4 regions of the Marinobacter sp. M1C genome follow, and region 3 is predicted to be linked to each of the others. Evidence: predicted binding sites of a transcription regulator. Region 3 holds the regulator's gene; each other region holds the start of a gene.

Region 1 (8,369 bases), 320 kb from region 3:
AAAGCCGCAAGCTGAATTTCATAACGGCCATTGTTCAGCCGGCTTATGTCAAAACGGTCATCGGCCAGTGTGCGACTGTCTACCCATCGCCCGCTGTCGATGTCAAAAATATCCAGCTTGTAAGTCTTTGCAAGGCTTTGCCATTGCAATTCTGCGGGCAACTTACGCAGAACAGACGGTAGGCCGGTAACGATGGGAGGCGAGGCAAGCTTGTGCAGGCGAACATTGCCGCCGGGCTGGGCGGCAATGTGAGCACCGTAACCCGCGGGCACTTCTACGGAGCGCCCCTGCTGGCTAAATTCAACTTGGCCATTCATAACCTGCAAGCCTGTGCCCCCGGCGTTTGCCTGAATCGCAAACTGAGTGCCATTCACCGCGGCCGTTGCCGAAGGGGTCTCGATTTCGAAACGGCTGCCCCCGCTGACCACGTACTTTACGCGGGTGATAACCTCGCCACGATTCAGCCGTAAACGGGTATCAATCATGCCCGGTTTGCCAAACTGGGTCATGCGGTTAAAAGCCAGTCTGGAATTGGGTGACAGGCGGATTTCAGAACCTTCGGCCAGGATGACAGTGGCCCTACCGGAACCGGACAGTAACTCGTCACCAGCGCGAATCAGTGTGTTTACGGTCAGTGGCCGGCGCTGGCCGTTGCTGGTTAGCAGTTGCACCAAACCAGATACAGAGGTTGCGCGGGCCGGCTGGGGCTGGCGCTTAAGCCAGTCCATAGGGATGCGCACCTGCTCGCCTGTCACCGGCAGCAAGGCATTGTTCAGGCTGTTGTGTTTTAGCAGTTGCTGGGCGTTGTAGGGTGGGGCCAGTAACTGCGTGGCCAGCTGCTGAACGCTGTCACCTTTTTGCAGGGTGTAAACCCATTCAGCGAGTGCCGTACCCGAGCTGTTTGCGGACACACCCGAGCCCATCGCAAGTGGCAAGTGGGCTTGTACGGATGTGTTGGAAAGTAGCGCAACTAAGAACAGTGGTAAAATACGCACTATTAGAATACTGCTACGCAGCATTTTATCAGTCATTGGCCGCTATCACTTGCGCTTGCACTACACCTGTTTTAAAAGCATCGCAACTCTCACCGCGTCCGCAAATAATGCCCTGTACATGCTGGGATTGCTCATCCTCAAGCAGCGCAATGCGCATCTGGCTCTCCTGCAATCAGTAAATGACTATTCAGCGTGCGGCCGCCCGGTTAAGTTCGTTCTAACACCAATGCGCATCAACACATTGTCGCAAAATCTGGCATCGGATTCTATTTCATTTTGTAGCTGTTTTTACCGGCAGGTCGGGTTTTCCGTTTATATCGTTCACTGTTTGACGGCAGGCGGGGAAAGAACTGCAGCCCCAGAACCAACCTTTTTTACTTTTACGCCTGACCAGGGGCGAAAAACAGAATGGGCAGGGGACCGGTTTTTGGCTGCTACCATCTTCCGGGCTGTGGTCTTCCAGCGGGCGGGTGCCTTTGCAACCCGGGTAGCGGCTGCAAGCGTAAAAGGCACCGAATTTGCCCTTGCGCTCAACCATGCCGGCGCGGCACTTGGGGCAATGCGGGGCATCTGGGTTGGTTACTACCTGAGGAGCTGCAGGAACCGAGGGCGCCGGGTGCCCGATAAATCCCTGAATTTCTTGTTTCAGGGAATCCAGAAACTGTCGCGGCTGCGCTTCGCCGCGCTGAATGGCTTCCAGTGTGGCTTCCCAAACGGCGGTACGGTCGGGTTTGCTGACAGAGTCTGGCAGCGCGTTTATCAAGCTTTTACCCTTATCGCTGGCGCGGATGTGGCGGCCATCGCGGAAAAAGTAGTCGCGTTTGAACAGGGTTTCCAGAATAGCGGCGCGGGTAGCTTCGGTGCCCAGTCCATCCGTCTCGCGCAGCGTTTTTCGCAGTTCCGGGTCGTCAACGAAGCGCGCGATGTTGGTCATTGCTGCCAGCAGCGTCGCGTCAGTAAAGTGTTTGGGGGGTTGGGTTTGTTGCTGCAACACCTGTGTGCCGTCGCACAGCACCGGATCGCCGGTGCCCAGCCGAGGCAGTGCGGGTTTTTCGGGCTTGGCTTTGGCGTCGCGCAATTTCAGTTCAAGCGCTTTCCAGCCGGGCTGTAAAACAGCGGTTTCTGAGGTGCGGAACAGGTGGTCGCCTAACTTTACTCCCAATTTGCCCTCGCGATGGATGGCATCTGCCGCAAATTGCATCAAGTAGTAGCGGCTGATCAAATTGTAGATCTGGGCTTCTTTTCCAGATAGCGCACCACCCGCTCTACTCCGGCAAGTGGGAATAATGGCGTGGTGGGCGTCTACTTTTTTGTCATTCCAGGCAGCGGTTTTTCGTTGCAAATCGGCTGTGTTGCAGACTTCGGCAAGGTCGATATCGACCTTGCCGACAGCGTCTATAACCTGCTGGCGTTGATTGTAATGTTCCAGCGGTAGATAACGGCTGTCAGACCGTGGGTAAGTAATGAGTTGGTGGCGTTCGTACAGGCTCTGCGCAGTATCAAGCACTTCTTTGGCGGCCATGCGGAACAACCGGCCGGCTTCGATTTGCAACGCCGAAAGCGACAGAGGCAGTGGCGGCGGCTCTGAGCGGTCGCGAAAGCGGGATTCGCAGATTTTGCCTGGCCTCCCTTCAACCGCGGCGGCGACCTGTTCCGCCGCGCTGCGGTCCAGCAAGCGGTTTTCGCTGTCCAGCAGTTGCTGGTAATCTTCACCTGGCACCCAGCGCGCGCTAAAGATGCGTGTGTCAGAGTCTTCTTCCATGCCGTGAAAACGGGCTTCCAGCGGGAAAAAGTCCTGAGGTTGAAACTGCTCAATGTGCTGGTCGCGCTTAACCACCAGGCCCAGTACCGGGGTTTGCACCCGGCCAACGGAGTAAACGCCCTGCCGGCCTTTTGTTTGATAGAGCAGCGTGTAAAAGCGGGTCAGGTTCAAGCCGTAAAGCCAGTCTGCGCGCTGGCGCGCCAGGGCCGAAGCCGACAACCGAAGGAAATCACGGTTATCGCGGGTCTGTTTGAGTGCCTTTGCTACCGCAGCCGGGGTTAAATCGTTAATCAGCAGGCGCCTTACGGGTGCATCCGTGCCCACATAGTGAATTACCTCGTCTACCAGCAGCTGGCCTTCTCGGTCCGGGTCGCCGGCGTGTGTAATTTCGCTGGCTTTGCGAATCAGCGATTGCAGTACTTTAAGCTGAGCGGCAACGCCGGTTTTCGGAGTGAGCTGCCACTTTTCCGGGAACATCGGCAGCTGGTCGGCACGCCAGTTTTTCCAGGCCGGGTTATAGCCGGCGGGTTCGGCGGGCTCCAGCAAATGGCCGATACACCAGCTGACTGTAACCGCACTGCTGCCACTGCCGCAGCGAATCCAGCCCTGGCCTTTTTGTTGGGGCTGGGGCAGAGCAGCGGCGATGGCACGGCCAAGGCTGGGTTTTTCGGCGATATAAAGGTGCATGGTGTTCCCGTTTGGCTTAAAACTGACGTGGAGTGCGAATTTAAGATCGAATTTAAGAGTGAGTTTAAGGGTGGCTGGCGAGCAAATTAAAGAGCGCCCCGGCAAAAACCTGGGTGTCAGGCGTTGGGTCCGCTACCCTTGCTCGTCGCGAATGTGGCGGTTCATCGCAACGCTGTCAAGGTTGTCGGGTTTAGCAATTGATATATAGTAGACTGTTGATATGCAAACAACGAAGAGCGAGTGAGTGATGGACGTGCAGAAAACAATCGAGGCCAAGTTGCACCAGGCTTTTGATGCCCAGGTGATGATAATCGAGAACGAAAGCCACAAGCACAACGTGCCGCCCAATTCGGAAACCCATTTCAAGGTGACCTTGGTATCACCGGCATTTGTGGGGCAATCAAAGGTGAAACGCCATCAGGCGATATATCAAGTACTGGCTGCAGAGCTGGCCGCTGGTGTGCATGCGCTGGCCATGCACCCCTTTACGCCTGAGGAATGGGCCGCGCAAAATCAATCCACACCCGATTCCCCAAACTGCCTGGACGGCTCGAAAAACGACCCCGGGGCAAGCTTTAACAAGAGGGCTGATTCATGAGTCAGTTTTTTCAGGTTCATCCGGATAATCCGCAAAAGCGCCTTATTAATCAGGCGGTGGATATTCTTCGCAAAGGCGGCGTTATTGCGTACCCGACCGACTCGGGCTATGCGTTAGGCTGCCATTTGGGTGACAAATCTGCTTCTGACCGCATAAAGCGCATTCGCAAGTTGGACGACAAGCACAACTTCACCCTCGTCTGCAGGGACTTGTCAGACATTGGCACTTACGCCAAGGTTGACAATACCACCTACCGCCTTCTTAAAACCTACACACCCGGTGCTTACACCTTCATTCTGGACGCCACTAGCGAAGTGCCACGGCGTTTGTTGCACCCCAAGCGCCGCACTATTGGCGTACGTGTTCCTGACAACGCGGTTGTGCATGCACTTTTGGGAGAGTTGGGCGAACCCATCATGAGCAGCACGTTGATACTGCCCGGCGAAACCGAGCCAATGACCGATCCGGAAGACATTCGCGATGCGCTCGAGCACGAGCTGGACTTGATTATTGACGGTGGTTTCTGCGGCATGGAAGCAACGACGGTGGTTAACTTCACCAGCGGCAGCCCGGAAGTAACACGGATAGGCAAGGGCGACCCGTCGCCATTTGAGTAAGCTCGTTCCAGATCAGGCCCTAGCGTTGAAGCTCAACGCGTAATCCCGGGCCGTGTTGGCCGGGGCCGTTGACACGGCTCCGGCGTTGCGGCGCAGTGAGTCGTAGCGGTGCACCAGGTCTTGTAGGCCGTTGAACTGCTGGTTCTCGCTGACCAGTGTGCTCAGTAGCGAGTTGTTCACGCCGTAGGCCTTCTCTAACTTCAGAGCGTTGTCCATAAAGTGCAGCGTAGGTTCGTTCATACTCATTCGCCGGAACGCATCCTGAAACGCGGTGTTTACGTTCAAGTCCCCGGCAATGCGTGCAAACGCCGGGTTCTGGCCTTTGCCTTCAACCGCGATGTTTCCCTGCTCGTCATTTTTGATGTGAATCGCCGTTGCCGGGGGCACGTTGTACTCGGCAAGTTTGTGCCGCAGTGTTTCTCTGATAAAGGCAAGATCCTGCCCGACGCTTTTTTTGTAATCGGTAATCGCGAGCTTGCTTACCTTACGTGCCGAGTCGTCTTCTTTGCTTCCGGAAGGTGTGAACCGGTCTGCCCCGGGCGGCGCAGGCAGTTTCGCTTTGCCCTGAGCACGGCTGCCAGTGCCGACAGGCGCAATAGGTGGGCGTTTTTCCAGCGCAGTGTGTAATTCGCTGCCGGCACGAAGCAGGGTAGACAGTAGTGACATGGCAGTGCCCTCCAGCGGCAGTGTCGAGTTTGGCGTACGAGGTTTTTAGCCACTGCAATCACGTAAGCAAGTAGCGGGCCAGCTCGCGTTTGACGTAATCGCACGTTAAATTGACTTGGGTCCAATGAATTCCAGGGAGTTTTGCGGTAAAGTTCGCTGTCTTTTGGCCGTCACCCTAAATAAGCAGCGCCGGTTGAAGTTCCTGATTCGTGCCCCCCCCCCCCGTCTTTGCGGCTTGAATTCCCGTTGTCGTCAAAGCCATCTACAAGCCAGGTTGACTATGAAAAAACACTATTCCATTCGCTTTATGCTTCTTTTAGCACTTGCGACGGCGTTTTCACTTGTGCTCGCGTTCACCGTGTTTTTTAGCGCACAGTCCCAGCGTGAACACGTGGAGGAATTCAGCCACAAATATGTAGACGGCTTGGCGAAATCTTACTTTGATGCGCTCAACACCATGATGGTGACGGGCACCATGCACAATCGTGAAATTCTGCGTGAGAAGACGATGGCGCCGGAAGACGTGCTGAACGTGCGAGTGGTGCGCAGCGATCACCTGAACCGGATTTTTGGCAGCGGTAACATCGCAGAACAAACGCGCGGCCCGCTTGACGAGAAAGCGCTGGCGGGTGAGCGCATAGAGCATTATTCAAGCAATGAAAGCGGCCGGGTTTACACCCTGATTGAGCCGGTGATTGCGATGGCAGATTATCAGGGTGTGAATTGCCTGGGGTGTCACCAGGCTCAGGAAGGGGACGTGCTGGGTGCCATCCGTATCGAATATTCCGTGGCTGAAACCGATGCACGGTTGCAGACGCAGTTGCTGACCAGTGCGGGCACTCAGGCGGTTCTCTTATTGGGGGTATTTGCAATTACCGCATGGGTGTTGGGGCACTTGGTGTTTTCGCGCTTGCGCCGTTTGCGTGACCGCATGGATGAAATATCCCGCAACTCGGATCTGACCCTTGAACTGGATGTGGTGCGTAACGATGAAATTGGCTTGGTGTCCAACGCGTTCAACCGCATGATCAGTAAAATACGAGACAGCATGAACCAGGTTATGGTGAGTGCCGAGCATGTCGAGCAAGCTGCGCGTGATATTGCCAGCAAGGCCGGCGCTAGCGAACGGGAAGTGGTGAGCCAGCGCGACAACACCGATCAAGTGGCCAGTGCGACTACGGAAATGGCGGCGTCTGCGCTGCAGGTGCGGGAAAACGCCATCACCACCACGCGAAAATCGGCAGCTACGGCCGAAGCGGCCGGGCTGGGCGAGGAGCTAGCGCAAAGTGCGGTCGGCGGCATTGAGACGTTAAATGCCGAGGTGCAAAACGGTGCCCAGCGTATCGAAGCTTTGAACCAGCGCACCGCGAAAATGACAGCGATGCTGGAGACCATTTCCAATATTGCCGATCAAACGAATCTGCTGGCGCTAAACGCCGCCATCGAGGCAGCTCGAGCTGGCGAAGCCGGCCGCGGATTCTCCGTGGTTGCCGATGAAGTGCGGGCTCTGGCGTCGCGCACTCAAGTGTCTACGGCTGACATTCGCGACACGATTAACGGCCTGAAAGAAGAGGTAATGGGTTGTTTATCGACCATGCGCGGTGCTTCAGACCTGGCCAGCCAGCAGGTAGATGCCATTTTGAAGGTACAGGCCGAATTGAAAACCATCGCCCAAGCCACTCGTGAAATTACCAGCCTGAATCAAGAAATGGAAAGCGCGGCTAACGAACAAAGCAACGTGTCTGATGCTATCAACCAGAACGTGATTGAAATCAGCCGGTCTGCCGAGCAAACCACATTAGAAGCCCAGCAAACTGCGCAGATAGCGGCTGAATTGCTGGTAATGGCGGAAAATCTACGCCAGACAATTGGTCAGTTCAAACTGGCACCGGGGCAGGACAGCCCCGGTTAGAGATGGCTTAACCGATCAGCAAGCGGTTGAGGATATAGCCGCCAACGGTCAGAAAGGCAAACAGGCAACCGGCCAATATGAGAGGGCGTAGCCCGGCACGGCGTATCGCAGACATCTGTGTGCTCAAGCCCAGTGCAGTCATCGCCATGGATAGCAGGAACAGGTCAACATGGCGAATAGCGTTGGTGGCCGTGGCGGGCATGGCAATCACAGAGTTAACCGCAGCCGCCGCCAGGAACAGAACCGCAAACCAGGGAATGACTAGCTTCTGCCGTTGTTTTTTGCCAGCGCCAGCGTTTGTTTTACGATTTGGCAGGCGTACGTTGGCCAGAATAAGCAGGAACGGCGCCAGCATCATTACCCGTACCATTTTTTCTATGATGGCGCTGTTAGCCGCTTCAGTGCTGATTGCCTGGCCTGCAGCAACTACCTGCGCAACCTCATGAACGGTAGAGCCCACGTAAATGCCAAACTGGTGTTCGGTCATGCCCAGTAGCGGATACATCAATGGGTAAAGAAACATGCTGATGGTGCCGAAAATCACCACCGTTGCGACGGCGACGGATACCTGATCACTTCTGCCTTTCACCACGGGCTCGGTCGCCAAAACCGCAGCCGCACCACAAATAGAAGCGCCGGCGCCGATTAAAATGGCTGTTTCTTTCTCCATCTTCATCCAGCGCCGGCCGATGAGCTGCGCCAGCGCAAAGGTAGAGGCAATCATGATGGCATCTAGTAACACACCGTTAGCGCCAACCGCGCTGATCTGCTGAAAGGTGATGCCAAAGCCGTAAAGAATAATACCCAGCCTTAGCAATGAGCCCTTTGCCAAGAATATGCCATCGGCCAGAATAGCGGGTTGATTGCGCAGAACCGTATTGCCCGCCACAATGCCAAGAACAATTGCCAGCGTTAACGGGCCCATGCTCATACTCTGAAACCAGGATTGTTGGGCCAGAACAAACGCGGCGCCGGCCAGTGCGGCCACTAGCGCAAGGCCCGGCACAATCTGCTTTTTGGGGGTTTCTGTTGCGATATTTGTGGGGTCTGCTAATGCTGTGTGTTGCTCTGCAGTATTCACCTGCGTTCTCCGAATAGCGTTGAGATGGTGCTACCTTACGCCCGCGTTATG
Region 2 (8,369 bases), 760 kb from region 3:
TTATTGTCGCCCAGCAGAATGCCCGATGCGTTTTGTAAAAAGGTCTTGAACGCCGCGTATTCCTGAGGAGTGATTTCAGATTTCATGCATTCTCGATTCTGACAGCCTGTGAAGTAACACGTTTATTTTCCATCAATAATATCCATAACCCGCTCGGCCAGTTCGTCTGGGCTGAATTTCGCCATAAAATCGTCTGCCCCCACTTTCTGAACCATCGCTTTGTTAAACACGCCGCTCAGGGAAGTATGCAGCATAATAAACAGTTCGCTAATCAGCGGATTTTCCTTGCAGCGCGCAACCAGTGTATAGCCGTCCATTTCAGGCATTTCAACGTCGGAAATCATCATCGAGTGATGGTCCGTCGCTTTGGAACCGTCGGCGGTGATCTCCGTCAGATAGTCCAGAGCCTGCTTGCCATCATTATGGGCAACAACGTCCATACCTATGGCTTTCAAACAACGTTCAATCTGCCGCCGGGCCACATTCGAGTCGTCCACCACCAACACCGGAAGATGGCCTTGTACCCGCCCTGCACTGCGGCTGAGAATGTCTTCGCCAACGTTTTCCTTTAACGGAGCCACTTCCGAAAGAACCTTCTCTACATCAATGATTTCAACCAGTTTGTCGTCAATTTTTGTGACGGCTGTCAGGTATACATCGCGGCCTGCGCCTTTAGGCGGTGGCAGAATATCTTCCCAGTTCATATTCACAATGCCTTCCACGCCACTCACCAGAAAGCCTTGGGTTTTGCGATTGTACTCGGTAATGATCACAAAACTGGTGACCAGATCTTCTTGAGGAATGGCCGGCATACCAATCGCCATCGCCAAATCAATAATCGGAATAGTCGCGCCGCGTGTGTAGGCCACGCCGCGAACCACCGGTAGGCTGCTGGGAATGCTGAACAGCTTAGGGCACTGCAATACCTCTTTTACCTTGAACACGTTAATGCCATAAACCTGGCGCCCGCGGAGCCGAAACAATAGCAACTCCAGCCGGTTTTTTCCGACCAACTGCGTACGCTGGTTCACGCTGTCCAATACACCTGCCATAGTTCTTTCTCCCGACGGCCGGGCTAACCGGCACAGTTTTTGCTTTCTCAAGTGTCTTGAAAGAGCAATTTTTCTCACATGCGCCAAAATATCGCTATCGCATGTCAGGTTTAACGGCCAGTGCCCGCAAATCGTGATGCCACCGGAATGAATTTTTCGCAGCACAACCGGCTTTACCAACACATCGGCAAAACAGGACGCTTTCATATATATGCGCAAACACACTCTTGTCACTGCCCTTCTCGGCCTATGCCTAAGCCCGTTTGCACTGGCAAACTCTACCGCACATGACATTCACACTGCGGCTAATCTGTTTTTGCAACAGTTTGCCACAGAACAGGCCGCTGCAGGCTATGAAGTCAGCTATGAAAGTGCAAAACCCGACCCCAGATTGTCATTGGCTGCCTGCAGTGGTCCGCTGAGCGTTCATTTCAGCGGTGACCCTTGGAAATCCGGCCAGCCCTCTATGTTAATCGAGTGCAGCGGCGAGCGACCATGGCGCATGTATCTGGGTGCTACCGTAGACATTCGGGGACCGGCTTTGGTGGCTAGCCGCCCACTCGCCCGCGGCGAGCGCCTTCGCGCCGATATGTTAAGCCAGCAGACCGTTGTGGTGAATGCCAGCCGCCGTGGAACCATTGCTGAAGCGCAGTTAATCATCGGTATGGAAGTTCGTCGGTCCATTAACAGTGGCTCGCTGATCACCCCGGATCTACTTTCGGCACCCGATGCCGTGGAGCGTGGCGACCATGTTATGATCACCGCCAGCAGCGGCTCTTTTACCGTACGTTCGCGCGGGAAGGCCCTGGCCAATGCGGCGATTGGTGAGCAGGTGCTGGTAGAAAATCTTCAGTCTTTACGGACCATCAAAGGCCGAGTGACCGCGCCCGGCCAAGTGCTGATTCCGATGTAACAAACGAACGAAAAACCAGGCGACGCTGTCCGGCACTTTTTTGCCGTTTACATTGCGTAAGCCCGTGCCGCGAAAACACAAGCGGCAAAAACTAACCGGCTATTTTTTTGTAAAAATATGTTAAAGCTTTTTTGACCGCCGCCGTTACTCAGTCATAGACCATATTTTGCGCCTCGATCGGCGCCGCAACCAATACAGCAGGTACTAACATGTCCGTTGACTTCAATGGAATCAACCAAAGCCAAATCAACACCCAGCGCCCCACTGCCGACAAAGCCGGCAACGCGGCCAAAACCGCAACGGTGGAGCAGGCCACGGCCCAAAGCACGCAGGCCCGCGGTGAGAGTGTTAATTTGAGCAGTCAGGCCCGCGATCTCAAACAGCTAGAACAAAAGCTGGGCGACTTCCCGGAAATGGACGATGAGCGGATCGCTCAGATTCGCAGTGCTCTGGAAGACGGCAGTTACAAGGTAGACGCTCAACAATTGGCCCAGAAAATGCTTGATATGGATAAAAGCATATTTGGATGAATAAATTATGGCCGCTATTGATGATCTGAAAAACCTTCTTGCGCAAGATATCCGCCAGTTGTCTGCTATGGCGGATCTTTTGCGCGCTGAAAAAGAACTGCTGTCTACCTCTGACATGAAGCAGCTGCAAGCACTGACTGATGAAAAAAACGCTCAGCTAGAGCAAATTCGCGAACGCGCCAAACTCAAAATTCACGCTCTGGTTGCTATGGGCTTTCGTCCTGAGAGCGGTAATCCTTCCCGCTTTATTGCCGCCGCTGGACTAACTGAACTTCACCAACTCTGGCAACAGGCCGATCAGGCACTGACCCAGTGCCAGCAGCTGAATCAAAACAACGGCCGGGTAATGGCTCATATGCAAAAACGCCTGGCCAGATTAAGTGATATAGTGCGCGGTTCCAGCAGCCGGCAGAAACTCTACGGTGCTGGTGGCCAGCATACGGCGGTGTCATCCAGTACTATTCTGGCCAGCGCCTGAGGCGCCAGTGATCTGTTGCGCTTTGCTGCCGTCTTTTAATCATATTTTCAATCCCAATCTGCCAAGGTAGCCAGAGTATGCCCGCTGTAAAACGTTTTCTTTCCGCATTTTGCTTTTCCGTTCTGACCGCATCTGTCGCAATGTCCGGCACCGCCAATGCTGACGACAGCGCCAGCGACCTCGGCACTCAGGATTTGGTAAAAGTAGACGTGATAACCTCCGAAGGCCGTTTTACGATTCAACTCAGGCCAGACGTTGCACCGGAAACCGTGGCTAATTTTATGGATTACATGCGTTCGGGTTATTACGAAGGCACCGTATTTCATCGGGTGATTCCGGGATTTATGATTCAAGGCGGCGGTTTCACTGAACAGCTGCAGCGCAAGCAAACCAGCCCGCCCATCCGCAACGAAGCCACTCTCTCTCTGCCAAACCTGCGTGGTACCCTCGCCATGGCGCGGACGAATGCGCCAGATTCGGCTACGGCCCAATTTTTTGTCAACTTGATCGATAACGACTTCCTTAACCCCAACTCGCGCGGTGCAGGTTACGCGGTGTTTGGCAAGGTTGTTTCCGGCATGGACGTGGTTGACGCCATAGCCACTTTACAAACCGGGCCACGCCAAGGCATGAATGATGTTCCGCTTCAGACGATTAGGATTGAAAGCATGTCGATTGTTGATTCCAGTGATCAATGATCGGGCCGGCCCTTGCTCACGCTGAAGTAACCTGGCTGGGGAGTGGCAGGCTTTACTTAAACGGCGCCAGTAACCGGATTTATGACGAGCTCAGTCTGGAGAAAATACAGATACAGCACGTTGAGCGAGTCACCCACTCTCAGCAGACGGTTTTTGCCGCGGGCGAATTCGACCTCGGGCTGAACTTTCTGGCCTGCTGGCAGAACTGGATGGCTCAACGCCCTGAGCCCGGCAATGTTCTGCATTTTATTGCCCACCAGCAACACCCCCTTAGCCGCGACGATCTCGAGCGTGCAGTCTCACTCTGGCCGCAACTGGCGAAATTCAGCGAGCAGCTGGTACAAGCCTGGCCACCCGCCGTGGCGGGCCTGCACCGATTGGTATTTGCGGATGGGCAAGTACGACTGACACTGCACTTCGGCCCGCAAGGCGACGCCTGGCACGACCTGAACAAACCCGATCCGCAGCCAGCCTACCGCCCGGATTCCGCGGTGATTATCGGCGCTGGCATTGCCGGTGCCTGCCTGGCGCGCAACCTGGCAGAACGCGGAGTGCCTGTGCAAATACTGGATTCACTGGCGCCAGGCCAAGCCGCTTCGGGCAATAAGCAGGGTGCGCTTTACGCCAAGTTGGGTGTGGATTATTCGCCGCAAACGGCGCTAGCGCTGTCTGCACTGCTGTTCGCAGGGCGTTTTTACCAGCAGTTTCAAACGCACCAGAGCAGCACCGGTCACGCGCCCTTTTTCCACGCTACAGGCCTGTTACAACTGGCCTTTAACGACCACGAACAACAACGCCAGCATAAATTTTTGGCCCGCAACCACTATCCCACCGGCGTGCTGTATCCGGTGACGGCGCAACAGGCCAGTGACTTGGTGGGTGTAACGGTTCATCGCGGCGGGCTCTGGTTTCCCCAGGGCGGATGGCTGGCGCCGTCGCAATTGTGCCAGACCTTGGTGCAACATCCGTTGATTACAGTGCACCCCCACTGCAGGGTAACCGGCTTGATCCAAAGCGACCGCTTATGGCAAATTAGTGCGCGACAGAGCGATGCGGCGACGGGGTCCGATGAACTCTTTAATCTAGAATCAGATCAATTGGTTATCTGCGCGGGTGCACAAACCCCCGAACTGTTCCCCCAGGCATGGCTGGCACCTGGCGAGCGCCTGCGTCTAAAACCCATCCGCGGGCAAGTCAGCCATTTACCCGCGGCTGCGATCACCTCGCCCAGCGCCGTTATTTGTGGTTCACGCTATTTAAACCCACAGCACGACGGCATAGCAGTAACCGGCGCCACATTCGACCTACGCGATGGAAACCCGCTGCCGACCACCGCCAGTCATCAGGAAAATTTGACGGAACTGGACCGCTTGCTACCGGGCGTAGTAGACATAAACCACCCGGCTGTGGCGGGCGAAATTCTGCAAGGGCGAGTGGCTTTTCGCTGCACTACCCACGATTATCAACCGGTGGCAGGCGCCGTTGCTACGCACAGCATGAAGACTAATGCCGGCGCCTGGATGTTCACCGGTCTCGGCAGTAAGGGCCTGACCTACGCACCGCTGCTGGCAGAATACCTGGCTGACCGCATGTGTAGCCAGCCAGCGGCCCTACCCCATGCATTGGCACACAGACTCCGTGTCGAGCGCGTTTTACAGCAGGAATAAGGGAAACGCCCATGTCTATCCACGTTAGTGAACCAGGCCGGCCAATAGGAACGCGCCTGCCAGAAATATTTCGCAACCGCCGGGTGGGAGACGTGAGCGAGGTGGCCGAAAGCGCAAAAATAAACCCGGAGTACAGCGAAACAACAGACGCGGAATTCCAGGCTGGAGTGCAGGCTGGCAAACGTAAAGCCCAACAGTATGGCCGCAGTACCGCCGGCGAACCTATAGAGCAGCGCGCCTACTTGCCAGTGTCTGTCATGTGTGTGTCGGGCGTACCATCGGTACCGGCAACAGCCACTCTGGCGGAGGCACTGGTCGCCATGGGGGAGAACCAGACTCGCCACTTAGCGGTTACGGTGGGTAACATCATTGCAGGAATGGTAGACGAACTCTGGCTGTTGACTTGGGCCAACGAGTTCCCGGGCAAGGCTGCAGATCAAAGCCTGGCAACTATCGAGCTGCCGGCATTTTTAACCGCTTTTCCGGAAACCGATGCGCATCAGTTAGCGCGACTGATGCTGGCACACCAGCTGGATGCAGCCTTGATTATTGATACATCTGGCGAGCCAGTGGGTATCGTTACCAGCATCGACTATCTGCGCCTTTATGCCGATTCAGGCAGTTATCAAGCTGACGTCTGACGGCCAATAACACCAACCCTGCCATTTGATGCAATCAAGGGCAATCAGACCTCTAAGCCATGCCCACGCAGCAGGTCTAATAGACCCTGCTCACTCAGAACCTCAACGCCTAACTGCTGCGCTTTGGTCAGTTTGGAACCCGCCGCTTCACCGGCCACCACGCACGCCGTCTTTTTCGACACGCTGCCGGCCACTTTTGCGCCCAAACCTTCCAGCATTTGTTTTGCCTGGTCGCGGGTCATCTGCTCCATAGCGCCGGTCAGCACCCAGGTTTGCCCATGCAGAGGCATACTAGCCGCGGTAATTTCCTGGGTTTGCCAGATGACGCCGGCCTGCTTCAAATTCTGCAGAATTTCCTGGTTATGGGGCTGCTCAAAAAACACATGCAGGTGCCCGGCCACAATGGGCCCAACATCAGACACTGCTTGCAGGGCGTTTTCATCGGCTTCGGCAATAGCCTCCAAACTGCCAAAATAGCCAGCAAGGCTTTTGGCGGTTGCCTCGCCCACTTCGCGAATACCCAACGCATAAAGAAACCGCCACAATAACGGCTGGCGGGAAGCGTCAATAGCAGCAATCAAATTACTGGCAGACTTGTCGCCCATGCGTTCTAGCCCGGTCAAATCTGCTTTACGCAGCCGATACAGATCGGCAATGGTTTCCACCTTTTCGCTGTCCACCAGAATATCCACCCACTTGTCACCCAAGCCTTCTATGTCGAGTGCTTTACGTGAGGCGTAATGGCGAATGGCTTCTTTGCGCTGAGCCGGGCAAAACAGACCACCAGAGCAGCGGGCGATCACTTCGCCTTCAATCTGCACAATGTCAGAGCCACACGCCGGACACTGCGCCGGAAGCTCTATTACGCCGGCATTGGCGGGCCGTTTGTCTTGCACCACTTTGACCACTTTCGGGATAACATCGCCAGCGCGGCGAATAAATACCGTATCGCCGATGTGCAAATCCAGTCGTCGTACTTCGTCCATATTGTGCAAGGTTGCGTTGGATACCGTAACACCACCGACAAACACCGGCTTCAAGCGGGCCACGGGCGTAATAGCGCCGGTACGGCCGACCTGAAACTCCACGCTTTCAACCATCGTCAGCTCTTCCTGAGCCGGGAATTTTTGTGCGATGGCCCAGCGCGGCGCGCGGCTGACAAAGCCTAACTGCTGCTGAAGATCCAGACGGTTTACCTTGAACACAATACCGTCGATTTCATAAGGCAGACTGTCGCGTTTGGCCATCAATACCTCGTAAGCCTCAAGGCACTGATCAGCCCCGATGGCGAGAGACATTTCAGGGTTGATGCGAAAGCCCCACTCACTGACTTGCTGCAAACCTTCCCAATGTGTGGGCGGCAGCGATGACTCGTCGGTGACCGCTACGCTGTAAGCGCACATTTCCAATGGACGCCTGGCGGTCACGCTGGATTTTTTCTGGCGCAGACTGCCGGCAGCGGCGTTACGGGGATTTACAAAGGTTTTCTCACCGCGCCCAGCCAATCGCTGGTTCAGCCGGTCGAAACCGGCGCGGGGCATATACACCTCACCTCGCACCTCTACGATTTGTGGAAAAGATTCACCTCGCAGGGTAAGAGGCACAGACGCAATGGTCCGTATATTGGCGGTAATATCTTCACCGGTGTAACCATCGCCGCGGGTGGCAGCCCGAACCAGCTCTCCGTTCTGATAATGCAGACTGACCGCCAGGCCGTCGAGCTTGGGTTCGCACACGTACTCTATGGTTCTCTCTTCCTTTGAGCCCTCTTCCTTAGTGCTGTCTTCACCCGCGGTATTGCCCCGGTTCAGGCGCTCGCGCACGCGGCGATCGAAATCCCGTAACTCGTCGGCACTGAAGGCATTATCCAAAGACAACATGGGGATACGGTGGGTCACTTCCGCAAAGCTGGTTTCGACCGCAGAGCCTACACGCTGGGTCGGCGACGTTGCCATCGCCCATTCCGGATACTCGGCTTCTAGCGCCTGCAATTCACGGAATAGCCGATCGTATTCGGCGTCGGGAACTTGCGGATCATCGAGCACGTAATAATGATGATTGTGATCGGTAATGGTTGTGCGCAGCTGGTCAACCCGGTCGCGCACGCTGGTACTGACTGAGCTCATGTTAATCCCGTTTTGAACGTTGCTTGCGCTCGAATTCGCGGATGCGCTGGCGGCAGTGCTCAGCGGTCTGTGATGTCATCACACTGCGGCGTTCGTCTTTCAGTTCACCTCCGAGATTACGCACCACGGCCTGCGCTGTTTCGTACATGAAGTTAAAAGCCTGCAGGGCATTACCCGGCCCTGGCAGGCTCATAAAAAAGCTGATGCCGGGCGTACTCAGAGCCGCGATTTCTGCGGGCCTGAAGGTGCCCGGCTCAACTGCGC
Region 3 (8,369 bases):
TCATTCAGGCCGTCGTCGATGGAGGCGGTGTAGATAGACACATCCGGATGCGCAGCCAGAACGCGTTTCACACCTTCAGGGGCGGCCACCAGAATCAGCGCGCGAATGTCGGTGCTGCCGGCTTTTTTCAGCAAATCAATCGTGGAAATAATTGAGCCACCGGTGGCCAGCATAGGGTCGATAATCAGCGCCATGCGTTGGTCCAGTTCACCCACCAGTTTTTCCATGTAGGTGGTGGCTTCCAAGGTTTCTTCGTTGCGGATCTGGCCCACCACGCTTACCCGTGCAGCGGGCAAGAGCGCCAGCACGCCGTCCAACATGCCAATGCCGGCGCGCAGAATCGGGACGATGGTCACTTTTTTACCCTGAATCTGTTCAATGGTGACCGGCCCGGCCCAGCCGTCAATCTGCTGTTTTTTCAGGGTCATGTCTTTGGTGGCCTCGTAGGTCAGCAGCGTGCCCAGTTCTTGCGCCAGTTCACGAAAATTCTTGGTGCTGATATCGGCACGGCGCATCAGGCCAATTTTGTGCTGTATCAGAGGGTGTTTCACTTCGTGGATGGGCATGGCGGTTACCTGTTTGTCGTGATAATTGAGGGCGCAGGGTCGTTCATAAAGGCAACGACACAAAATGGCGAAAGGATACCGTATCTGGTGGTTTTCGTCAGGCCGCCGGTAGCAGAAAGTTGTAGAGAATTTCGTAAAGATTGGTACGGTTTTTGCGGTGTACCTGTTCAAACGCGCCAATGCGCCAGAAATCAGGCCAGATCAGATCAATTTAGATCGGTTTAGGCCCAATTAGGCAATCGTTAGAGAGAAATCCGGCATGGACCGAGCTTTAGTCTTTAATAACGTCAAATCCTTGGCGCAGGGGAACCTCGGGGTTCCGCTGATGCTGATGGGATTGCTGGGCATGATGATTCTGCCGGTGCCGGCGTTTTTGCTGGATGTGTTTTTTACCTTCAATATAACCCTGTCCATCGTGATCCTGCTGGTGTGCGTGTACGCCCTGAGGCCGATGGATTTTGCTGCGTTCCCCACCGTTTTGCTGCTGGCGACCTTGCTGCGCCTGGCGCTGAACGTCGCATCTACCCGTATTGTGCTGCTTGAAGGCCATAATGGCGGGGATGCGGCCGGTAAAGTCATTGAGTCTTTCGGTGCGGTGTTGATTGGCGGTAATTACGCGGTTGGCCTAGTGGTGTTTGCCATCCTGATGATCATCAACTTTCTGGTGGTTACCAAGGGCGCCGGCCGGGTGTCGGAGGTGAGCGCCCGATTTACCCTGGATGCTATGCCCGGCAAGCAAATGGCTATCGACGCCGACTTGAACGCCGGTTTGATTAACCAGGAAGACGCCAAATTCCGCCGTAGGGAAGTGGCCGAAGAAGCCGATTTCTATGGTTCGATGGACGGTGCTTCGAAGTTTGTAAAAGGCGACGCAGTGGCGGGCCTGCTCATCCTGGCCATTAACATTATTGGCGGGATTGCCATTGGTATGGCCCAGCACGGGCTGGATTTTAGCTTGGCGGTGGAGCGCTACGCATTGTTGACCATTGGTGACGGCCTTGTGGCCCAAATCCCGTCGCTGCTGTTGTCTACGGCGGCGGCGATTATGGTCACCCGTACTACCTCCAGCCAGGATATGGGCGGCCAGATTCTGCAGCAAATGTTCGATGTGCCCAAAGCTCTGGCCATTGCTGCCGGTATTCTGATTTTGTTGGGCCTGATTCCTGGTATGCCTCACGTCGCTTTTCTGGGACTGGGTTCGCTGGCGGCGGCGGCGGCCTGGTTTACCTGGAAGAAGAATCAACAAATTGTAGAAGAAGGTGACAGCTTCCCGGCACGTGGCGGTGCAGGAACGGCTGGTCGTACCAGTGGGGGCGAACTGGTCAGTGGCGACAGCAGTGGCCAGTCTCTACCGGCACCGGCAGAGAACCGCGAGCTGGGCTGGGACGACGTCGCCACCGTGGACATTGTGGGCCTGGAAGTAGGTTACCGGCTTATTCCGTTGGTGGATAAAAGCCAGGGCGGGCAGCTGCTTAGCCGTATTAAAGGCGTGCGTAAAAAGTTGTCCCAGGATCTGGGTTTTTTGATGCCTTCGGTGCATATCCGCGACAACCTGGATTTAATGCCCAACGTCTACCGCATCACCCTGATGGGCGTCACCATTGCCGAAGCCGAGATTCACCCGGAGCGTGAACTGGCCATCGACCCCGGTCAGGTGTTTGGCAAAGTGGAAGGGTTAGAGGGCAAGGATCCGGCTTTTGGCCTTGATGCCATCTGGATAGAACCAGAGAAAAAAGACCAGGCCCAAAGTCTGGGCTACACCGTGGTAGACGCCAGCACCGTAGTGGCTACTCACCTGAATCAGATTCTGCAGACCCACGCGTACGAGTTGCTGGGCCATGAAGAAGTGCAGAAGTGGCTGGACCAACTGGAAAAAGTATCGCCGAAACTGGCGGAAGAGCTGGTGCCCTCAGCGGTAAACATCAGCGTGTTGCTGCGAGTGCTGCAGAATCTGCTGAAAGAAGAAGTACCTATTCGTGACATGCGCTCTATCGCAGAATCCATAGTGAACCTGCATCCGCGCAGTCAGGACCCGAAAGCCTTGACCACGGTAACCCGCCAAGCCCTGCGGCGGATGATTGTGCAAAGCATCGTCGGTAACGAATCCGAAATACCGGTGATTACCCTGGATCCAGATCTGGAACAGTTATTGCTTAAGTCTGTACAGCAGAGTCAACAATCCGGCGCGCAGGACGATATCGGGCTAGTGCTAGAGCCGAACATGGTGGAAAAACTCCAGCGCTCACTGCAAGACAGCGTGCAGCGCCAGGAAGTGCTCGGCAAACCAGCGATTCTGCTGGTGTCCGGCCCGCTGAGGCCGGTGCTGGCAAAGTTCGCCAGTTACGGTATAGAGCGCCTGCACGTCCTGTCTTATCAGGAAGTGCCGGATAACAAACAGATTACCATCGTAGCGTCGGTAGGCCAGTAACGGCGCAGACGACACACGGATAACGCCAGCCGCGTTCCCGGCAAAGGATGAGCAAGCATGAAAGTAAAACGTTTTTTTGCACCTACAATGGCCGCAGCCCTGAAGCAGGTCAGCGAACACATGGGGCCGGATGCGATGATACTTTCCAACCGCCGGGTAGATGGCGGCATTGAAATTGTGACGGCCCTCGATTACGACGAAAACATGGCGCGCCAACGCTTAGGTGACAAAGCGGTGGCAGCTACGAGCGGCACCCATCTGGCAGAGCTGCAGGCAGACCAGCAGCGCCACCTGGAAGACGAGCTTGGCCGCTCCCGTGATCGCATCCGCGGCGTGCGCGATCAGCGTGCCGACAGCCAGGCCGGTTACGGTTCCATTGCTGAGACCGTCAATGGCTTTGCCGACATGACCAGCACAGATCCGTTTGCAGAGGGCGGCATAACCTTGCCGGCCGGCGCTGACGGGCGTAGCCAAAACGCGGCAGCGCAAAGCGGTCAGCCTGCGGGTTATGCCGGGGAGCTGGCGGCCATGCGTTCTGAAATAAGCAGTCTGCGCGAGCTGATGAGCGGTCAGGCCGCGCCTGCCGCCTTAAAAGACGCCAGTGTTGGCGCCAATGTTACGGCTCTTCAGCAGCGCCTGGCAGAACGTCTGGGTGAGTTCGGCCTAAGCCGCGAACTGTCTGACAATCTCGCTCGCCGTCACCAGTCCGGGCGCCTGGAGGATGGCTGGAAGCAGTCTCTGAAAATGCTGGTTAACGGTGTCCGTACCCCGCGCCAGGAATGGCTGGATGAAGGCGGTGTGTTTGCCCTTGTGGGACCTACCGGAGCGGGCAAAACCACCACCATCGGCAAATTGGCGGCACGCTACGTGCTTCGCCACGGCGCTGACTCCCTGGCGTTGATTACCACCGATCGTTATCGGGTTGCAGCGCACGAGCAATTGTTTGTGTTTGGCCGTATTCTTAACGTGCCGGTACGGGTGGTTGATGAAAGCCATCCGCTGGATGAAATTCTGGATGAGTTGTCTGACCGTCATCTGGTATTGATCGATACCGCCGGGCTGACCAGCACCGATCGGGGTTATCAGGAGCAGTTGGCCGAGCTGGCCCGCAGCCATCATAAAATCCGTACACATTTGGTGGTGTCTGCCACCAGTCAGCCGCGTATTATGAAATCCGTATGGCATTGCTATAAGATGGCAAACCTTGCCGGCTGTGTGATTACCAAGATCGACGAGGCTCTGACTCTGGGCGAAGCGTTGGGATTTGTTATGGAAACCAGCCTGCCGATGGCATGGTACACCGACGGCCAGAAAATACCCCAAGACTTGCACCCGGCGAAAGCGCTTGCGCTGGTGCAACTCGGTGTAGAACGAATGAAGGATTTGCGGCAGAAGCAGGCTGTTGCCACCGGTTCCTGAAAGCGCCGGTTGTAAAAGCATCACAGCAAGCGGGCAGTCGGGCAGTAAGGAACATTGGGGCAGCGGTAACATCCGTTCCCGGTTAAACATGGCAAGAGGCCATCATCAGTATGAGTAGAGCACATCCGGTTCAGGTAATTGCGGTCACGGGCGGTAAAGGTGGTGTTGGCAAAAGTAATGTGTCGGTCAACCTGGGCATTGCTCTGGCGCAAAAAGGCCGTCGGGTGGTGCTGTTGGACGCCGACCTGGGGCTTGCCAATATCGATGTGCTGTTAGGCCTGAAAACCAAGCGCAATCTGCAAGACGTACTCAATGGTGACTGCGACTTGCGTGACGTGCTGGTAGATGGTCCCGGCGGTATCAAGATTGTGCCGGCCTCATCAGGCACCCAGCGCATGACCCAGCTCAGTGCTATGGAGCACGCCGGTTTGATTCACGCTTTCAGTGACCTTGCCGACCAGATTGACGTGCTGATTGTGGATACCGCCGCCGGCATTTCCGAATCGGTGGTCAGTTTTTTGCGGGCATCCCAGGAACTGCTGCTGGTGGTGTGCGACGAGCCTACTTCGATTACCGATGCCTACGCCCTGATCAAGTTGATGAACCGCGATTACGACACCAGCCGCTTCCGGATTCTGGCCAATCAGGTGCACACAGAACAAGAAGGCCGGCTTTTGTATGAAAAACTGACCCGGGTTACCGAGCGTTTTCTGGATGTAGCGTTACAATATGTAGGCATGGTGCCCTTTGACGAGGCCGTCAAAAAAGCGGTGCGGCGCCAGCAAGCGGTGTTGGAAGCTTACCCGCAAGCAAAAGCCTCGCTGGCCATCAGGGCCCTTGCTGAAAAAGTGGACAGTTGGCCGCTGCCATCATCGCCGCGGGGTCACCTCGAATTCTTTATAGAGCGGCTCATCGAAGTTTAAAACACATCCCGTACAAAAAGCGGATTTATGACATTGGCGAAAGATCTTGGAGTCTATCAACGGTCGGGTGCTTCAGACGCTTCCCGGCTGATTGAAGAGCACGCGTCCCTGGTCAAGAAGATTGCCCTTCATCTGCTGGCGCGATTGCCCTCTAGCGTGCAACTTGAAGACCTGATGCAGGCCGGTATGATCGGCTTGCTTGAGGCGTCGCAACGTTATTCAACGGGCAAAGGTGCTACCTTTGAAACTTACGCGGGTATTCGTATTCGCGGCGCTATGGTGGACGAAATCCGCAAAGGCGACTGGGTGCCGCGTTCGGTGCACAGAAACTCCCGGCGCATTTCCAAGGCCATCAAAGCTGTAGAGGGCCGAGAAGGCCGCGAAGCCCACGATGTCGAAGTGGCTGCTGAGCTGGATATGACGCTGCCGGAGTACCACAGCTCCTTGGCCGACTCTAACAGTGGTCGGCTTTTTAGTCTCGATGAGCTCAATGAATCCGGCGAGCCGCCGATAGAACAATCAGAGACGGATGATAACCCGTTACACGGGGTGTCAGAGTCCGCCTTCCGTAACAGTTTGGCGGCGGCTATTGAAACCCTGCCAGAACGTGAAAAACTGGTGCTAAGCCTGTATTACCGGGAAGAATTGAACCTGAGGGAAATCGGCGCTGTGCTGGACGTCAGCGAAAGCCGGGTCAGCCAGATTCACAGCCAGGCTGCCTTGCGCCTACGCAGCCGGTTAGCCGACTGGAAAACGGACCCTACATAATTCTAGCGTTTGCAACCCGTGGGTTGCAGGCAGTGACGCAACGAGATTCGACTAGATTCCACCGATTGGAGGTCCTCTTGGACAAAAATATGAAAATTCTCATTGTGGACGACTTTTCCACGATGCGGCGTATTATTAAAAACCTGCTGCGTGACTTGGGCTTCACCAACACCGACGAAGCCGACGATGGCAACACGGCAATGCCGATGCTGAAAACCGGCAAGTACGACTTCCTGGTGACCGACTGGAACATGCCTGGCATGTCCGGTTTTGACCTGCTCAAAAATGTTCGCGCCGACGATCAGCTTAAAGCCCTGCCGATCCTGATGGTGACGGCTGAAGCCAAGCGCGACCAGATTGTCGCTGCGGCGCAGGCCGGTGTGAACGGCTACATTATAAAGCCGTTCACTGCCGCTGTTCTCAAAGAAAAAATCGAAAAAATCTTTGAGCGAATTCAGTAACCGGGGAGTGGATACAAGCCATGAACAAGTCAACAGGCGAGCGCCATGCCCTGGATCCAGAGCTGACGGAAAAATTAAAGCAACAGTCCGAACAGCTGGTTGACAGCGTGCGCGCGGGCGACTATCCCCGCGCTATGGCGATGATCAGCGATCTTGCAGAAGTGCGAAATCAAGGTCTGTATCACGAAGTAGGGCGGCTAACCCGCAGCCTGCACGAAGCCATGCGTAATTTTCAGATTGATCCGCGCAACCCCGAACAGAAAGAAGCTCTGTCAAAAATGACCGATGCCTCCGATCGCCTGGAATACGTAGTGAAAATGACTGGCCAAGCGGCGAATCGGACCATGGATCTGGTTGAAGAAAGCATGCCAGTTACCCGTCATTTGCAAAGCGAAGCCCAAGATCTGCATCAGCAGTGGCAGCGCCTGCGGCGGCGGGAGATGGCACCGACCGAATTCCGCGAGTTGCACGCCCGCATGGATCAGTTTTTGGCGGCGTTGAGTACTGACGCCGGCAAACTGTACGGTAACCTCTCAGAAATTTTGCTGGCTCAGGATTATCAAGATCTGACAGGTCAGGTGATTCAAAATGTCATCACCCTTGTGCGTGAAGTGGAAGAAAACCTGGTAAGCCTGGTGGTGATGGCCGGCCACGTAGACCAGTTGACCGGTACCGTGCACCAGATGGAGGACAATCAGCCTTCGGCTGAGCAGGGTGTGGGTCCGCAAATAATGCCAGAACAACGCAAAGACGTGTTGTCTGGTCAGGTTGACGTGGATGACCTGTTGTCCAGTCTTGGTTTCTGAGCAATGAGGAACAAACATGTCGTTTGATGGCGATGAAGAAATCCTGCAGGACTTTCTGGTAGAAGCCGGTGAAATTCTTGAGTTGCTGTCTGAGCAACTGGTGGATCTGGAACAGAATCCGGACGACAGCAATTTGTTGAATGCTATCTTCCGTGGTTTTCACACGGTCAAAGGCGGTGCGGGCTTCTTGCAGTTACATGCTTTGGTAAACTGCTGTCACTCGGCGGAAAACGTATTCGACACCCTGCGTAACCACAAGCGCAAAGTGACCTCCGACCTAATGGACGTCGTGCTGGAAACCCTGGACAACGTGAATGCCATGTTCGAAGAGGTGCGCCAGCGTGAAGCGCCTACAGCGGCGCCGCAGGAACTGATCGACCGGCTGAATCAGCTGGCGTTGCCTGCGGGTGAGGCTGTGCCACAATCGCCGGTGCCTGCCGCGACGGTGGATGTCGCCGACCAGGGCGACATTACCGATGACGAATTCGAGAAGCTGCTCGACGCCTTAGACGATGACAAAAAAGCATCAGCGGATACCAGCGAAACCATTGCGAGTAGCTCGGTCGCAAGCGGCAATGGCGATATCAGCGACGACGAATTCGAAGCCCTTTTAGACCAGCTTCACGGTAAAGGCCAGTTCGCCGGCGCGCCGGCAGCCGCCAAAGAAACCGCTGCCGAGGCCAGCAGTGCCCAGCCAATTGATATCTCTGACGACGAATTCGAAGCTCTTCTAGACCAGCTTCACGGCAAGGGTGGCAGCCCGACAGTGGCCGCTGCGGCCGCGCCAGAGCCCGCTAAAAAGCCCGAAACAGCGAAGGTTTCAGCCGTGGCCAAAGCGCCAGCCGAGCCGGCACAAGCAAAAACGCCGGCCCGCGATGCTGCCCCTGCCGCTTCGGAAACCAGCGTGCGGGTAGACACCAAACGCCTGGACGACATCATGAACATGGTGGGCGAGCTGGTGCTGGTGCGAAACCGCCTGCAACGCCTGGGTGACAAAA
Region 4 (7,408 bases), 150 kb from region 3:
ACCTGGGACGGATTTTAAATCCGTCCCAAATCCGCCCTAGGGGACAGATTTCAAATCTGTCCCGGCTTTGCCTTTCCGTCTGCTTTCGGCGATTAACCCTGCAGCAACTGCAATACCTGCTGCGGCCGCGCATTGGCCTGGGCCAGCACCGACAGGCCTGCTGACTGAAGTACCTGGGTGCGGGCCAGTTCCGCTGTTTCTGCTGCAAAATCCGCGTCGCGGATCCGGCTGTTAGCGGCCGACAGGTTCTCAGAGGTGGTACTCAGGTTGGCAATGGTGGACTCGAAGCGGTTCTGTAGGGCGCCCAGTTCCGCCCGGAAGCCGTTGATCTTGTCGAAGGCGTAATCGATCGCAACCAGGGTCTCTTCGGCGCCAGCGGCGGTGTCGATTGCGAGATCGTTCACGGAGACGGTGTTGTTTGCGGGCGTCGCATTCAGGACCTCGTTGATGCGGGGCGTTATGCCATCCGCTTTGAGAAGATTGGGGCTTGTAATCGAGACGTCGTAGCTTTCACCAAACGGGGAGGAAAAAATGATACTTTCATTGGCAGCGTTTAGGTTGGCGCGAATGCCGGTCTCTACGGTCAGTGAGTTGATTTTCGCGACGATATCATTGAGTGACCGTGCCTCAATCTGAAACGCTGTTCCATCAACGTCGACGTCAAACGTGACGCTGTTGCCGCTTTCAAAGCTTTGGGCGAGTGTCAGCCCTGCGGCGGCATCGATGGGAGTCGTGCTGGTGACAGAGCCGTTTGCTGTGCCGCCGTCAGCGGCAGTGAAGTCGGAGATTGAATATGTGCCGACGTTGCCATTTTCAATGTTGATGGCTGTGCCACTGGCTACAGCGGTCAGCTCATTAAAACCATTTGCCGCAAGCTGAGTATTGATTTCACCAATCACGGTGCTGAGATTGTTTGTACCATCAGCTCCCACCGTGAACGCGATTGCTGTCCCGTCCACTTCAAAGGAGCCTGTAACCCCTGATGTAAAGACTATGTCGGCCCCCAAATCAGCCAGTTCCTGCGACCCTGCCGTCGTCAGGGTTCCCTCGCTAGCGATCGTACCGGTCTGGGCAGTACCTGCGGCCGCCGGAGAAGTAACATTAGTAATGGAATAGGCGGTGGTGGACGAGTTGACCAGTTCAAGGTTGTCACCTGTTATCTGAACACTCAGATTATCAAAACCTTTATTCGCCAAATCGGTATTGAGTCCAGCTAGCAGCTGAGTGTCACCATCACTAGCGGCAGTATCCATCGTAAACGTGATTGCTTGGCCACCAACTTCAAAGCTGACCGTGGGGTCACCAGAATAATCGCGGGAGGCTGCCAGGGTGACCAACGTATCCGTATCTGCTCCAACAGTAGCTGCATCCAGCGTTCCATCCGTTCCATCTATTGTTACTTTAGTGCCGGTGTCGTCGGTGAGGGTGACGGCAGCCGTCACGGCGGCATCAGTGGTGTTGGAAAACACGATGGAGTTGCCGTCATCAGAGGCGGCTGCAGTTACGCCTGTCAGGTTGCCGTTGGCGGTAATGGCATTGTTGATAGCAGTCGCCAGCGTGCCCGCATTGGCCACAGAGCTGGTGTCGACGGTCAGCGCCTCACCGCCCAGGGTAATGTCCGCTGTGATCGTTGCGGTGAGATCCAGTCCGGAGGTGTCGAGGGACAATTCTCCAGCTGCTCCGGAGCCCAGCGGTTGGGTAAGCAGGTTGGCTGTTCGAGAAATGACCCCCCCGATCTGGCTACCCCGGGAATCCAGCCCACTAATGCCAATTGTTTCACCGGCATTGGCACCTACCTGAAAAGTCTGCGTACCAAACGTACCATCAAGTACCTTCAAGCCATTGAACGCAGTTTGCGTAGAAATGCGGTCGATTTCATCAAGCCGCTGCTTGACTTCATCATTCAGAGCCTCACGATCGAAAGAGCTGTTAGTGGCGTTGGCTGACTGCACCGCCAGTTCACGAATGCGCTGCATGTTATTGATGATTTCATCCATGGCACCTTCGGCCGTCTGCGCCAGGGAAATACCATCGTTGGCATTGCGCTGAGCCATGTTCAGGCCGGTAATCTGAGCCTGAAAGCGCGTAGAGATGGCGAGGCCAGCCGCGTCATCCTTGGCTGAGTTAATGCGCAGTCCGGAAGACAAGCGCTCAAGGGCCGTATTCGCCTGCGTTTGTGAGGCGTTCAAATTCCGCTGTGCGTTCAGCGACGCGATGTTGGTATTAATGACTTGAGGCATAGCATGTCTCCCTGCGCTTGTTTAAAGGCCGGAACAGGGCGGTGCAAATAACAGAATCCCTGGCCGACAAAATTCAAATAGTTGCCGTTTGGTCTTAATCAATGCGAAAGCCATGCCAGAACGTAGATAGTGCTACCAGAGAGCTGTTTTGAAAGGGAAAGTGATAAAATGGGCGTTGCGGCCCTGATGGCTGTGGCGATTTTCTGGCAGGAAGGTAGGCAGCACCTTGCCGCTTTTTTGAGCAAGTTACATTCTTTTACAAAGTTTTTAGAAATCCGCCTAAAGGAACCGAGGGTTGCGCCGTTAAGTGAAATAACAGGGCGGCGCTCCAAACTAAAAGAGAACGCCAGACCTCTTTCACGCAATAACGACTACACAGTCGAAGGAGATTCACCATGGCTCTCGGAATCAACACCAACGTAGCCTCACTTAATGCCCAGAATCAGCTGAGCAAGTCACAGGGCATGAACGATCAGGCCTTGCAGCGTCTTTCTTCCGGCCTGCGCATTAACTCGGCTAAAGACGATGCGGCTGGTTTGGCGATCTCTACACGGTTTACCTCGCAAATCTCCGGTTTGAACGTTGCTGTGCGTAACGCCAATGACGCAATCTCTCTGTCGCAGACAGCTGAAGGTGCGCTGAACGAGGTGACCAACAACCTGCAGCGTATCCGTGAACTGGCTGTTCAGTCTGCCAACTCCACCAACAGTTCTTACGACCGCGAAGCACTGAACGAGGAAGTCCAGCAGCGCATTGAAGAAGTAAATCGTATTGCTGGGCAGACTGCTTTCAACGGTTTGAAAGTACTCGACGGCAGCTTCGGTGACGCCGTATTCCAGGTGGGCGCCAACGTGGGTGAAACCATTGGTCTCGATCTTAACGCCAGCGTGCGTACTGATGCTATTGGCGGTGTCGCCCAGGCGGTATCAGCCGATTTGAGTACGCAGATTACCGAGGCGGTTACCGCGGTAACGGGCTCCGCGGCTACGTATGCCGTTGACGCAACAAACCTGATTGCCGACTACAGCACGGTGGCGGCCACAGCAACGGATTCACTGGTCTCTGGCGCGTATACGCAGGCGGCTTCCACTACCACGACTGACGCTTTTCAATTCTCAATCGATGGCGTAGTGGCGTCAGACAATGTGGTTGGGGATGCTACCGCTGCTAAACTTGATACTGACATCGCAGCCTTTGTTACTAATTCTGGTGGTGCTTACACGCAAGCCGGAACTGTAGCTGGCGGTGATTTGGTGATTAGCAAGACCGATGGCACCGATCTGACTTTGTCAACGTCATTTTCTGACGCCGTTAACTCAGTAGCCACTGCCACTGGTCCCACTTCAGGCGGCACGTTTGCAACTACGAACTTTACTGGTACGGCGGTTACTACTGGAGCCGTTGAAAACACCAGCGCCAACATCACGTTCACAGTGACCGACCCCGAGAGCAACGTGCTGTCTGTAACACTCGATAGCAATATAACCTCGGCAGCGGATCTAGCTACGGCGATCCAGGGCCAAACCGGGTATGGCGCAGCCACCTTCACGGCCGCGGCTGATGGTGACAATGTTGTCCTTACTGACGGGTCTGACATTGATGGCAATTTCACGATTACTGGTACCGATGCCGCGCTGGTGACGGCTGAGAATGTAGCAGCCAGCACCGCAGCCGGCGCTACTGAAGTGATCGGGGTGGTTGCTCAGGAAATCGTTGTGGGCGCAAACGAACTCACCTTCCAGTTTGGTGATGGCGATGCGTTAGCCGTTGCCGCTGGCACTTACAGCACGGTTCAGTCCTTCGTGGATGGTGTGAACACGGCACTGGGTGGTAACGCAAACGCCGTGTTGGGTGACGATAATGTGCTCACCATCACGTCCGGTGAAGCCATCACTGTAGCAGCCACAGGTGGTGCCAGCACCGTCTTTAGCACCGGCGCAAATGCCGTGTCAGGCAACCTTCAAGACGCCGACGTGCTCACTGTGGATGGCGCCAATACGACTATCCAGCGTGTCGATGCGGCGCTGACCTCAATCAGCGACCTGCGCAGCACCTTTGGTGCCATCCAGAACCGCTTTGAGTCCACCATTGCCAACCTAAGCACGTCAGTGGAAAACCTGTCAGCGGCCAACAGCCGTATTCTGGACGCAGACTTCGCCTCGGAAACGGCGGCGCTGGCCAAGTCTCAGGTATTGCAACAGGCCGGAATTTCGGTTCTGGCCCAGGCCAACGCTCGTCCTCAGCAGGTTCTGTCCCTCCTGCAGTAAGGGGTTAGCGGTAACAGCTGGAGCCTTCGGGCTCCGGTTTTAAGCCGTTTGAGTACAGTGAGGTAAGCTATGAATGACGTTACCCTGAACAGTACGGATCTGAAACTGGCTCGCTCCGGCGAGGCTGTTCCGGCTCGGGCACTGTCGTCATCTTCTGCTGAAGGTATGCGTGCCGCGGGCTCTGTTGCCAATAGCTTCGCTGTCAGCCAAAGTTCCGCCGCGAGCGTGAAGGGCTCGCCTTTAGTGGGCAATGTGAATGTGGTGCAGCAACAAACTCTGACTGCAGCTGACCAGGCCACACAGGCCAGGGAATTGATTGAATCGCAGAAAGAGCAGCTGACCAGTGCGGTATCGCAACTGAACAGCTATGTTCAGAATGTACAGCGGGATTTGCAGTTCGAGGTAGACAGCGAGTTGGGCCAGACCATCGTAAGAGTGGTGGACCAGAAAACCCAGCAAGTGATTCGGCAAATACCTGATGAGCTAGCGTTAAGGTTGGCAGAGAAATTGCAGCAGGACGAACCGCTGACGTTGTTTAACATCAAGGTATAAAAAGTGTAAAGAGTTGCCGCTTTTGATTTGATGTTGGCAATGATTATTCAGCACCGCCGCACCCTTAATGGGCTGGCGGTGCTCTGGTTTTAGGTAGGGGACGGACTTAAGTCCGTCCCCGGTCTCGGTAAGGCGGTAAGGTAAGGCGGGGACAGACTTGAAGTCTGTCCCCTGGTCCCCGGCCCCAGAAATATATTTGCCGAGAGGGGCAAAGTTTTGCCGCTTGCGGCCGTTAACCAAAGTACGAAGTGATTGGCGCCTTCAAGGAGGCATTGGTATGGCAAATATTTCATCACTGGGAATTGGCTCTGGCGTGTTAACGTCAGACTTGGTAGATCAGTTGGTTAAGGCAGAGCGCGCACCTGCTGACAACCGGTTTACCCGGCAAACCCAGCAGTCAGAGGCGATGCTGTCTGCCTATGGCAAGTTGCGCAGTGCCGTCACCGAGCTGCGCTTGCCCATGCGCCAGCTAAGTTCTGCCGGCAACCTGAAGGCCTTTTCCGCTACCTCATCCAATGAAGATATCGGTGTATCGGTAGACAGCGCCAAAGCCAGTCGCGGCAGCTATAGCCTGGATGTCACCAGCTTGGCCACCGCTCAGGCATTGGCATCGCAAGACGTGTTCGCCGATCGCGACACCACCTCCGTGGGCGAAGGCAAACTGACCATCGCCGTGGGTGACAAAACCGCCAACATCACGATCGACAGCAGCAACAATTCTTTGCAAGGTCTTGCCAACGCTATTAACGATGCGGGTGTGGGTGTGTCCGCCGGCGTTATTGATACGGGTAATGGCTTTCAGTTAGTGCTGTCAGCAGATGAAACCGGTACGGCTAATGCGATGAGCATCACGGCCGCCGACAGCGATAATGCCGATGGCGCCGACCTTTCCCGATTTGCCTTTGACGCCAGTATCGAAGCGGGAGCAGGAACGGGTTTTAGAGAAAGTATCGTCGCTACCGATGCGGTTATGAGCATCAACGGTATTGACGTTACCCGTTCCACCAACAGTTTCGAAAATGTGATTGATGGTCTGTCGTTCGACATCAAGGACATTGGCACTTCCACCGTCAAAGTCAGCCAGGACGTGGGTGCCGTTACCGATCGTGTTCAGGGCTTTGTTGAAAAGTTCAACGCATTGCAGGTCACCATCGATAGCCTGGCGGGCTTTAATGCCGAAGCGGGCGTCGGTAGTCTGTTGACTGGCGACAGCACCGTGCGGGCTCTGCAGAGCCAGCTACGGCAAGTGCTGACCGGTGTCGTGCCCGGGCTGGAAAACGCCAACGTGCGCAGCCTGGCCGACGTGGGCATAAAGACCGATCCGAATACCGGCACTTTGGAGTTTGATCGCAGTATTTTCGAAACCCAGCTCAAGAACAATCCGGACGATGTAACCGCGCTGTTTGCCGAGCAGGGCAGAACGACCGATGGCCAGGTGGAGTTTGTGCGCAGTGGATTGAGCACTCAGCCGGGCCGGTACGATATCAATGTTACCCAGGCGGCTACCCGGGGCCAGCTGACTGCGGGCTCTGCATTGGCATCGTCAGTTGATGTGACGGACACAAACGATGAGTTTGCACTAACGGTCAATGGCGAAACTACGGTAAACCTGAAGCTTACTCAGGGCACGGGTGTTACGGCTCAGGCGCTGGTAGACGACATTCAGGCCCAGTTAAACAGTAACGCAGCCCTGAACGCCTCTGGCGAATCGGTACAGGTGTCGCTGGACAGTGACAATAAGCTTGTATTTACATCCGGTAAATACGGCTCTGAATCCAACGTTAGTATTAGCTCGCAAGAAGATGCTGATGCTTTTGGCCTGACTGGCGCTAGTGGAACCACTGGCCAAAATGTGGCCGGCACCATTGGCGGCAAGGTTGCAGAGGGTGATGGCCAGGTTCTGTTCCTGGGTAGCGATTCCGGTCCGGCATCGGGCTTGCAAGTCCGCATTCTAGGTGACCAGACCGGTTCCCGCGGTTCTATCAATTTTGTCCAGGGCTTGGGTAAAAACACCGTTGATTTGGTGAATAGCTTTGTAGGTGCAGAGGGTAGGCTGGAATCCCGCACCAGCAGCTTGAACCGCGAACTGGAACAAGTTAAAGAAAACCAGATAAAGCTGGAAGTGCGCATCGAATCCTACCGCGAGCGCCTGGTAAAACAATTCAGCGCCGCCGATTCGCTGATTTCCCAGCTTAACAACACCCGCGATTTCGTAACCCAGCAGCTTGAAGCGCTGGCACCGCAGAATTTCAACAAGTAGTCATTCCGGCTAACGCTTTGATAAGTCCGGCGCAGCCGGCGAGAAACGAGGTTACCAATGAAAGGTTTAAAAGCATACCAGCAGATAAA

Evidence for each region. The regulator FliA, encoded in region 3, starts transcription of late flagellar genes. The targets are predictions, from matches to a motif close to CTAAAGTTTNNNNNNNNNNNGCCGNTAA.
Region 1: MIH19_RS07615 (methyl-accepting chemotaxis protein) is a predicted target of FliA. The motif match lies at 5,472-5,499, and genes of this name have one in related genera.
Region 2: flgM (flagellar biosynthesis anti-sigma factor FlgM) is a predicted target of FliA. The motif match lies at 2,086-2,113, and genes of this name have one in related genera.
Region 4: fliD (flagellar filament capping protein FliD) is a predicted target of FliA. The motif match lies at 5,268-5,295, and genes of this name have one in related genera.

What each region holds. Positions count from the first base shown of each region.
Region 1 covers NZ_CP092289.1:1,589,415-1,597,783, forward strand. Annotated here, with positions in the region: gene MIH19_RS07590 (FecR domain-containing protein) at 1-1,031, opposite strand, end outside; gene MIH19_RS22425 (hypothetical protein) at 1,024-1,152, opposite strand; gene MIH19_RS07595 (DNA topoisomerase III) at 1,267-3,444, opposite strand; gene MIH19_RS07600 (BolA/IbaG family iron-sulfur metabolism protein) at 3,692-4,042, shown strand; gene MIH19_RS07605 (L-threonylcarbamoyladenylate synthase) at 4,039-4,659, shown strand; gene MIH19_RS07610 (hypothetical protein) at 4,672-5,325, opposite strand; gene MIH19_RS07615 (methyl-accepting chemotaxis protein) at 5,606-7,237, shown strand; gene MIH19_RS07620 (YeiH family protein) at 7,245-8,318, opposite strand.
Region 2 covers NZ_CP092289.1:2,030,996-2,039,364, reverse strand. Annotated here, with positions in the region: gene MIH19_RS09705 (protein-glutamate O-methyltransferase CheR) at 1-86, opposite strand, end outside; gene MIH19_RS09700 (chemotaxis protein CheV) at 123-1,052, opposite strand; gene flgA (flagellar basal body P-ring formation chaperone FlgA) at 1,264-1,965, shown strand; gene flgM (flagellar biosynthesis anti-sigma factor FlgM) at 2,175-2,495, shown strand; gene MIH19_RS09685 (flagellar protein FlgN) at 2,503-2,973, shown strand; gene MIH19_RS09680 (peptidylprolyl isomerase) at 3,051-3,671, shown strand; gene mnmC (FAD-dependent 5-carboxymethylaminomethyl-2-thiouridine(34) oxidoreductase MnmC) at 3,668-5,338, shown strand; gene MIH19_RS09670 (CBS domain-containing protein) at 5,350-5,979, shown strand; gene ligA (NAD-dependent DNA ligase LigA) at 6,024-8,105, opposite strand; gene zipA (cell division protein ZipA) at 8,107-8,369, opposite strand, start outside.
Region 3 covers NZ_CP092289.1:1,269,100-1,277,468, forward strand. Annotated here, with positions in the region: gene upp (uracil phosphoribosyltransferase) at 1-566, opposite strand, end outside; gene flhA (flagellar biosynthesis protein FlhA) at 826-2,994, shown strand; gene flhF (flagellar biosynthesis protein FlhF) at 3,052-4,413, shown strand; gene MIH19_RS06210 (MinD/ParA family protein) at 4,524-5,336, shown strand; gene MIH19_RS06215 (RNA polymerase sigma factor FliA) at 5,364-6,104, shown strand; gene cheY (chemotaxis response regulator CheY) at 6,182-6,565, shown strand; gene MIH19_RS06225 (protein phosphatase CheZ) at 6,586-7,371, shown strand; gene MIH19_RS06230 (chemotaxis protein CheA) at 7,388-8,369, shown strand, end outside.
Region 4 covers NZ_CP092289.1:1,117,368-1,124,775, forward strand. Annotated here, with positions in the region: gene MIH19_RS05425 (flagellin) at 93-2,240, opposite strand; gene MIH19_RS05430 (hypothetical protein) at 2,409-2,663, shown strand; gene MIH19_RS22410 (flagellin) at 2,636-4,507, shown strand; gene MIH19_RS05445 (flagellar protein FlaG) at 4,577-5,059, shown strand; gene fliD (flagellar filament capping protein FliD) at 5,337-7,319, shown strand; gene fliS (flagellar export chaperone FliS) at 7,377-7,408, shown strand, end outside.